Regions from separate parts of the Streptomyces sp. NPDC055254 genome, predicted to be linked through region 2. Evidence: riboswitches for the same ligand, from Rfam matches in the RefSeq annotation. Region 2 holds a riboswitch; the other holds the start of a gene.

Region 1 (4,305 bases), on a different contig from region 2:
GAGGTTGACCGAGCCGAGGTTGCAGACGGCCGTCTCGCCGTCGTTGGTGACCTCGATGATCTCGGTGCAGAGGTTCGAGGAGTGGACCACGGTCCCGGGCAGAGCGGTCTGGTTCGCGGTCCGGTTGGAGGCGTCCTTGAAGGTCATCCAGCCCTGACCGGTCTGTGCGAGGGTGCGCATCATCCGGCCGTACAGGTCGCGGGCGGGCATCGACTTCTTGGCGAGCCCGGCGGCTTCGGCCTTCAGGTACGCGGCGTCGAAGTCGTCGCCGTACAGGTCCACCAGCTCGGGGACGTCGGCCGGGGAGAACAGCGACCAGTCGGCGTCGGCGTTCACGCGGCGCATGAACTCGTCCGGCACCCAGTGGGCGAGGTTCAGGTTGTGCGTACGGCGCTGGTCCTCGCCGGTGTTGTCGCGGAGCTCCAGGAACTCCTCGATGTCCGCGTGCCAGGTCTCCAGGTACACGGCGGCGGCGCCCTTGCGGCGGCCGCCCTGGTTCACGGCGGCGACGGAGGCGTCGAGGGTCTTGAGGAACGGCACGATGCCGTTGGAGTGCCCGTTGGTGCCCCGGATCAGCGAACCGCGGGCCCGGATGCGGGAGTACGAGAGGCCGATGCCGCCGGCGTGCTTCGACAGGCGCGCGACCTGGTGGTAGCGGTCGTAGATCGAGTCGAGCTCGTCCAGCGGGGAGTCCAGCAGGTAGCAGGAGGACATCTGCGGGTGCCGGGTGCCGGAGTTGAAGAGCGTGGGGGAGGACGGCAGGTAGTCCAGGCGGCTCATCAGGCGGTACAGCGAGGCGACTTCCTCGACGGCCTGGACGCTCAGGTCCTCGGCGAGACCGCAGGCCACGCGCAGCATGAAGTACTGCGGGGTCTCCACGACCTGGCGGGTGATCGGGTGGCGCAGCAGGTAGCGGCTGTGCAGGGTCCGCAGGCCGAAGAAGCCGAAGCGGTCGTCGGCGCCCTCGGCCAGGGAGTGTTCGACCAGCGCGTCCAGCCGGCTCGCGTGGGTGCGGACGAACTCCGCCGTGCGGTCGGCGATGAGCCCCTCGCGGTGGCCGACCTCGACGGACGCGGAGAAGGAGGTGGAACCCTGGCTCGCGGCCTCGTCGGCTACGGCCAGCGTCAACAGCCGGGCGGCGAGCCGGGAGTACGCGGGGTCCTCGGAGATGAGACCGGCGGCGGCCTCGGTGGCCAGGCCGCGCAGCTCGGCCTCGTCGGCGACGGAGCTGCGGCCGCGCAGCGCGGCGGCGGCGACCCGGCCGGGGTCGGTGTCGGGGAGGTCCGCCGTGAGTTCGGTCAGGGTGCGCAGCAGAGCGGCCCCGGGCCCCCCGGGCTCGGCCGCGGTCTCGGTGTCGACGGACTCGAAGCGCGGTGCGGAAGGCGCGATGGTCACGGGGGGAGCTCTCCCTCGCTCGGTCCGGTCATCGGCGGAGCGGCGCGCGAGCGGGCGCATGCGGAACTGGGCACGCGTCGGCCCGGACAGGGCAGGCAGTACGTGCACCGCATGGCGTCCCTCGGCCCAACCGCGAGGCCCGGACGTACGACACCCGGTTCGGTCGAGCCGGGCGCGCTGTCGGCAGGTCCTCGGACTTGCGATGCACTGATCAGCGCATTTCATACCGTTGCGGGACAGTTCCGGATTCGCACCGGATTCCCCTGCGGCGACAGCAGCCATGAGCATACATGTGGGGGCGGGTGTCTGCGGTAGCCCCCACATGTTGTGTCGGCGTGGCTACGGTGCGAGCCGGTACCCACGGAGCGGGGGCCGGTGGGTGAGCGGCGCCGGGCCCTCGATCGGGGCCGGGTCCCGCTCGTCGAAGTCGAGGGTGCCGGTCGGCGAGGCAGGCCTCGGGGGCGGTCCCGCCGAGTGTGCGCCGGCCGCGTCCCGGGGCGCCCCGGGCACACGGAGCGCGCGCACGCGTACGGGCCGCCGCCTCCTGGTGGGGAGGTGACGACCCGTTCGTGGCCGCGGAGCCGTGCGTACGGCCTCAGCAGCAGCGGAAGCCCTCGCGGGGGTCCGCCTCGCGGGAGTCCGTGCGGGCGCGCTCGAAGGCCCTGCGGGTCAGGACCTCCGCGTCCGGGTCGTGGGAGCGGGCGTGGGCGAGGTAGCGGTCGTACGCGGCCTCTCCCGAGAACTCCCGCAGGTAGAACCAGGTCTTGGCCAGGACTGCCCGCAGCGCGCTCATGAGGCCGCGGGCTCCTGCTCCTTCACCCGGCCGCCGTTCGAGTCGAGGCCCGCGGCGGAGAGTTCCGCACGCTCCTCGGCGGTCGGGATCAGGCCGGCCGGCGCGATGATCTTCGACTCGGTCCACGGGACCTCGGAGAGCTTCACGGACTGCGGGTGGGCGATGGCCTTGAAGCAGGTCCGGGCCGCGTCGATCAGCACGATGATGATCAGGACCGCGAACAGCGCCGACAGCACGCCGTCCACGGTGGCGTTGGTGACCACGGTGTGCATCTCGTCCATGGTCTTCGCGGGCGGCAGCACCTTGTCCGCGTCGATGCCCGCCTGGTACTTGTCGCGCTGGGCGAAGAAGCCGACCTTCACGTCCTGCGAGAAGATCTTCTGGTAGCTCGCGGTGAGCGTGACCGACACGTCCCAGGCGAGCGGCACGCCCGTCACCCAGGCCCACTTGAGCCGCCCGGACTTGACCAGCAGCGTGGTGCAGACCGCCAGGGCGACCGCGGCGAGCAGCTGGTTCGCGATGCCGAACAGCGGGAAGAGCTGGTTGATGCCGCCCAGCGGGTCCTTGATGCCGACCCACAGGAAGTATCCCCAGCCGCCGACGACGATCGCGCTGGCGAACCAGACGCCGGGCTTCCAGCTCACGTCCTTGAAGGACTTGTGCACGTTGCCGAGGGTGTCCTGGAGCATGAACCGCCCGACGCGGGTACCGGCGTCGACCGTCGTCAGGATGAACAGCGCCTCGAACATGATGGCGAAGTGGTACCAGAAGGCCTTCATCGCGGTGCCGCCGATGACGGCCGAGAAGATCTCCGACATTCCGAGTGCGAAGGTCGGCGCGCCACCGGTACGGGAGAGCAGGCTGGTCTCCTCGACGTCCTTCGCGGCCTGCGCGAGGGCCTCGGGGCTGATGGCGAAGCCGAAGTTCGTCACTGCCTGCGAGGCGGTCTCGACGGTGGTGCCGATGACGCCGGGAGGGGAGTTCAGGGCGAAGAAGAGGCCGGGCTCGATGATGCAGGCCGCGATCATCGCCATGATCGCGACGAAGGACTCGGTGAGCATCGCGCCGTAGCCGATGACCCGGACCTGGGTCTCCTTCTGGATCATCTTCGGCGTGGTGCCCGAGGAGACCAGGGAGTGGAATCCGGACAGGGCCCCGCACGCGATGGTGATGAAGACGAACGGGAACATCGAGCCGGCGAAGACCGGGCCGTCGCCGCGGGTGGCGAAGTCGGTGACGGCGGGCATCTTCAGCGTGGGCATCGCGATGACCACGCCCAGCGCCAGCAGCGCGATGGTGCCGACCTTCATGAAGGTGGAGAGGTAGTCGCGGGGCGCCAGCAGCATCCACACCGGCAGGACCGAGGCGAAGAAGCCGTAGGCCACCATCCAGATGACCAGCGTCTCCTTCTCCAGGGTGAAGGTGTCCGCCCAGGAGGACTCGGCGACCCAGCCGCCCGAGACGATGGCGAGCAGGAGCAGGGCCACGCCGATGGCGGAGACCTCGGTGACCCGGCCCGGGCGCAGCACGCGGAGGTAGAAGCCCATGAAGAGGGCGATCGGTATCGTCATGCCGATCGAGAAGACGCCCCAGGGGGAGTGCGCGAGCGCGTTGACGATGACCAGCGCCAGCACCGCCAGCAGGATGATCATGATGGCGAACACGGCGACCAGCGCGGCGGCTCCGCCGACGGGGCCGATCTCGTCCCGGGCCATCTGGCCGAGCGAGCGGCCGTCGCGGCGGGTGGAGAAGAACAGCGTGACCATGTCCTGGACGGCGCCCGCGAAGATGACGCCCGCGACGATCCAGATGGTCCCCGGCAGGTAGCCCATCTGCGCGGCGAGCACGGGTCCGACCAGCGGCCCGGCGCCGGCGACGGCGGCGAAGTGGTGGCCGAAGAGCACCCGGCGATCGGTGGGGTGGAAGTCGACACCGTTGTCAAGGCGTTCGGCGGGCGTCGCGCGGGTCTTGTCGACCCTCAGTACGCGCCGCGCGATGAAGCGGGCGTAGAAGCGGTAGCCGATGGCGTACGACCCCAGCGCCGCGGCGAGGAGCCAGGCGGCGGAGATCTCCTCGCCGCGGGAGAGGGCGAGCACGCCCCACCCGATGGCGCCGAC
Region 2 (4,305 bases):
TACGCACGGCTCCAGTGTCGGGGCGCCGATCCCGGGGGGCCACCGGAGGGGCGCGGCCCGGCCGCGCCGCGGCGGGCGTGATCCATCTCTCCTTCCGGTTCCGGAGGGCGCCGCCCGTATGTCCGGGATCCGGCGCGGAGGGGTTCATTCACCCGGCTTTGACGTGCATTAATCGATGTATCTCCGCCAGAACCGGGACGAAGGTTCCGATCGCGTGGCGAGGCAGTACACCGATCGGCCCGTGCCAGTTCATCTTCCGTTCATCCAGGTTGCCTACGGTCGCCGAGCCACTGACGTCAAACAGAAGCCTGGGTAAATGGAGCACATAACGCTTCTCCTCGGGATCGTGATCATCACCGCTCTCGTGTTCGACTTCACGAACGGTTTTCACGACACGGCCAACGCGATGGCCACCACCATCTCGACCGGCGCCCTCAAGCCCAAGACGGCGGTGGCCATGTCCGCCGTGCTCAACCTCGTCGGCGCGTTCATGTCCGTGGAGGTCGCCAAGACGATCTCCAAGGGCCTCGTCAACGAGGAAGGCATCCAGCCGGAAGTGATCTTCGCCGCTCTGGTCGGCGCGATCCTCTGGAACCTCGTCACCTGGCTGGTCGGCCTGCCCTCCAGCTCCTCGCACGCCCTGATGGGCGGCCTGATCGGTGCCGCCGTCGCCTCCGCCGGAATCGGCGCGGTCAACGGCAGCGTCGTCGTCACCAAGGTGCTGATCCCCGCGATCGCCGCGCCGCTCGTCGCCGGTCTGGCCGCGATGCTGGCCGCGAAGGTCACGTACAAGCTCGGCGGCAAGGTCGGCGAGAAGACCTCCGCGAAGGGCTACCGCACCGGTCAGATCGCCTCGGCCGGTCTCGTCTCCCTCGCGCACGGCACCAACGACGCGCAGAAGACGATGGGCATCATCACCCTGGCGCTCGTCGCCGGGAACGCCCTGCCCGCCGGCGCCAACCCGCCGGTCTGGGTCATCGTCTCCGCCGGTCTGGCCATCGCGATGGGCACCTACCTGGGCGGCTGGCGCATCATCCGCACCATGGGCAAGGGCCTCACCGACCTCCAGCCGCAGCAGGGCTTCGCCGCCCAGACCTCTGCCGCCAGCGTCATCCTGGCCTCGTCGAGCCTCGGCTTCTCCCTCTCCACCACCCACGCGTGCTCCGGCGCCGTCATGGGTGCGGGTCTGGGACGCAAGGGCGGGGTGGTCCGCTGGTCCACCGCCACCCGCATGTTCATCGCGTGGGGCCTGACCCTGCCGGCCGCCGGCCTGGTCGCGGCCGGCGCCGAGCTGGTCATGCGCACCGGTGACGTCGGCATCGCCGCGGTCACCGTCTTCCTGGTCGGCTCCTGCCTCGCCATCTGGCTCATCTCGCGCCGCCAGGTCGTCGACCACCACAACGTCAACGACGTGCAGCCGGTCGGCGCCGAGGAGCCGGGTGTGGTCACCACGGCCATGGCCGCCGTCACCGTCCCGCCGACCCTCGCGGCCGCCACCACCGCCGCGGTGAGCGACGAGGACCTCAAGGCCACCATCCCGGCCGCGACGACGACCCCGGCGGCTCCGGCCGCCGCGGTCTGACCGAGACAGACAGAGGAACGGCAGTATGAAGATCGACTGGGAAGCACTCGGCTCCGTCTTCGGGGTCAGCCTCTCCGCCACCGTCGCCCTCGTGGCCCTGTTCACCCTGGGCCTGGTGGGCCTGTCCAAGCACGAGGCCGCCACCGAGCAGGGCGGCGCCGCCACCCTGGCCCGCAGCGGTGCGTACGCCTGCTTCGCGCTGGTCGCGGCGGCCGTGGGCTACGGGATCTACCTGATCGTCGCCTGATCCGGCGCGCCGAGGCGCGTCCGGTTCGCCGCGGCAGCTCCCCCCGGGTTCTTCCCGGGGGGAGCTTTCGCATGCCCGGCCGGACCCTCGTCGCAGGTCAACGGCGAGTTGACGGGCGTTCTCGGTGCGTGGTGGACTGCCCGAGCCAATACGGCGGCATGGAGAGGAAGTCCGGTGCGATTCCGGCGCGGTCCCGCCACTGTCACCGGGGAGCGCACGCGGCGCGTGCGTCCCGGGAGCCAGGAACTCTCGCCGCCGGACACGTCGAACCAGGGCGCGGACCCTGAGTGAGGACATACCTGCCACCATGCGTGCCGATCGCGTTTTCGCGTACGGCGCCGCGGCGGGCCTGATCGGCGACCGGATCCTCGGGGATCCGCGCCGAGGGCACCCCGTGGCCGCCTTCGGACGAGCCGCCGCCGCGGTGGAGCGCGCCCTGTGGCGCGACGACCGCGCCCGGGGCCTCCTGCACACCCTGGTGTGCGCCGGGGGCGCGACGGCGGTCGGCGCACTGGGCGCCCGCGCCGTGCGCTCCGCACCACCCGTGGTCCGGATCGCGCTGACCGCCGCCGCCACCTGGGCCGTCGTGGGCGGCACCTCGCTGGGCCGGGAGGCCCGCACCATCGGCGCGGCGCTCGCCGCCGGCGACACCGAGGCCGCCCGGCGGCGGCTGCCCCACCTGTGCGGACGCGACCCGCAGTCCCTGGACGAGCAGCAGATGGCCCGCGCCGTCGTGGAATCCGTCGCCGAGAACACCTCCGACGCCGTCGTCGGCGCCCTCGTGTGGGGCGCCGTCGCCGGGGTGCCGGGCCTGCTCGCCTTCCGGGCCGTGAACACGCTCGACGCGATGGTCGGCCACAAGTCCCCCCGCTACCTGCGCTACGGCTGGGCCTCCGCCCGGCTCGACGACGCGGCGGGCTGGCCGGGCGCCCGGCTGACGGCGCTGGCCGCCGTACTGGCCGGACCCGACCGGCGGGGAGCCGTACGGGCCTGGCGCGCCGACGCCGCCGCGCACCCCAGCCCCAACGCCGGACCCGTGGAGGCCTCCTTCGCCGGCGCCCTCGGCGTACGGCTGGGCGGCACCCTGGCGTACGGGGGCCGGGTCGAGCACCGGGCCGTGCTCAACGGCGCCCGGGGGCGGGCGGTGGAGGTCGCGGACATCGAGCGCGCGGTGCGGTTGTCGCGGCGGGTGACCTGGCTGGCTCTGGGGGCCTGCGCGGTCGCCCGGCTCGCGGTCGCCCGCGCGACGGGGGCCGGTACGTGGGCTTCGAGGGCCTGCGGCACGACGAGGGGAGGACGCGCATGAACGGCGCGAAGCACGGCGGCGGACTGCTCGTCGCGGGAACGACGTCGGACGCGGGCAAGAGCGTGGTCACGGCGGGCATCTGCCGCTGGCTGGCCCGCAGCGGTGTGAAGGTGGCGCCCTTCAAGGCCCAGAACATGTCGCTGAACTCCTTCGTGACGCGCGAGGGCGCCGAGATCGGGCGCGCCCAGGCCATGCAGGCGCAGGCGGCCCGCGTGGAGCCGACCGCGCTGATGAACCCGGTGCTGCTCAAGCCGGGCGGCGACCGCACCAGCCAGGTGGTGCTGCTGGGCAAGCCGGTGGGCGAGATGAGCGCCCGCGGCTACCACGGGGGCCGCCAGGAGCAGTTGCTCGGCATCGTCACGGACTGCCTGGAGCAGCTGCGGGGCACGTATGACGCCGTGATCTGCGAGGGGGCGGGGAGTCCGGCCGAGATCAACCTGCGCCGGACCGACATCGTGAACATGGGCATCGCGCGGGCCGCGCGCTTCCCGGTGGTCGTCGTCGGCGACATCGACCGGGGCGGGGTCTTCGCCTCCTTCTTCGGGACGACGGCGCTGCTGTCCCCCGAGGACCAGTCGCTGATCGCCGGATACCTCGTCAACAAGTTCCGGGGCGACGTCTCGCTGCTGGAGCCGGGCATGGAGATGCTGCGCGGCCTCACGGGCCGGGCGACGTACGGGGTGCTGCCCTTCCGGCACGGCCTCGGCATCGACGAGGAGGACGGCCTGCGGGTCTCGCTGCGCGGCGCCGTGCGGGAGTCCGTGGTGGCGCCGCCGGTCGGTGAGGACGTGCTGCGGGTCGCCGTGTGCGCGGTGCCGCTGATGTCCAACTTCACGGACGTCGACGCCCTGGCCGCCGAGCCGGGCGTCGTCGTGCGGTTCGTGGACCGGGCCGAGGAACTGGCCGACGCGGACCTGGTCGTCGTACCCGGCACCCGGGGCACGGTGCGGGCCCTCTCCTGGCTGCGCGAGCGCGGGCTCGCGGACGCCCTGGCACGGCGGGCGGCCGAGGGCCGCCCGGTGCTGGGCATCTGCGGCGGGTTCCAGGCGCTGGGCGAGCACATCGAGGACGAGGTCGAGTCGCGGGCCGGCTCGGTGGCCGGCCTCGGACTGCTGCCCGTGCGGGTGCGGTTCCGGACGGAGAAGACCCTGGCGCGGCCGACCGGCTCGG

The links. Region 2 has a riboswitch for cobalamin ahead of ACWFQ8_RS16090 (cobalamin biosynthesis protein). Riboswitches for the same ligand answer to the same signal wherever they lie in the genome.
Region 1: it holds a riboswitch for cobalamin, as region 2 does, so the genes downstream of both, ACWFQ8_RS02160 (ribonucleoside-diphosphate reductase subunit alpha) here and ACWFQ8_RS16090 (cobalamin biosynthesis protein) in region 2, are expected to answer to the same signal.

What each region holds. Positions count from the first base shown of each region.
Region 1 covers NZ_JBSGQV010000001.1:490,147-494,451, reverse strand. The annotation lists gene ACWFQ8_RS02160 (ribonucleoside-diphosphate reductase subunit alpha) at 1-1,395, opposite strand, end outside; cobalamin riboswitch at 1,561-1,693, opposite strand; gene ACWFQ8_RS02155 (CstA-like transporter-associated (seleno)protein) at 1,991-2,188, opposite strand; gene ACWFQ8_RS02150 (carbon starvation CstA family protein) at 2,185-4,305, opposite strand, start outside.
Region 2 covers NZ_JBSGQV010000013.1:142,181-146,485, reverse strand. The annotation lists gene ACWFQ8_RS16105 (alpha/beta hydrolase family protein) at 1-7, opposite strand, end outside; gene ACWFQ8_RS16100 (anion permease) at 317-1,582, shown strand; gene ACWFQ8_RS16095 (hypothetical protein) at 1,608-1,829, shown strand; cobalamin riboswitch at 1,946-2,099, shown strand; gene ACWFQ8_RS16090 (cobalamin biosynthesis protein) at 2,137-3,135, shown strand; gene ACWFQ8_RS16085 (cobyric acid synthase) at 3,132-4,305, shown strand, end outside.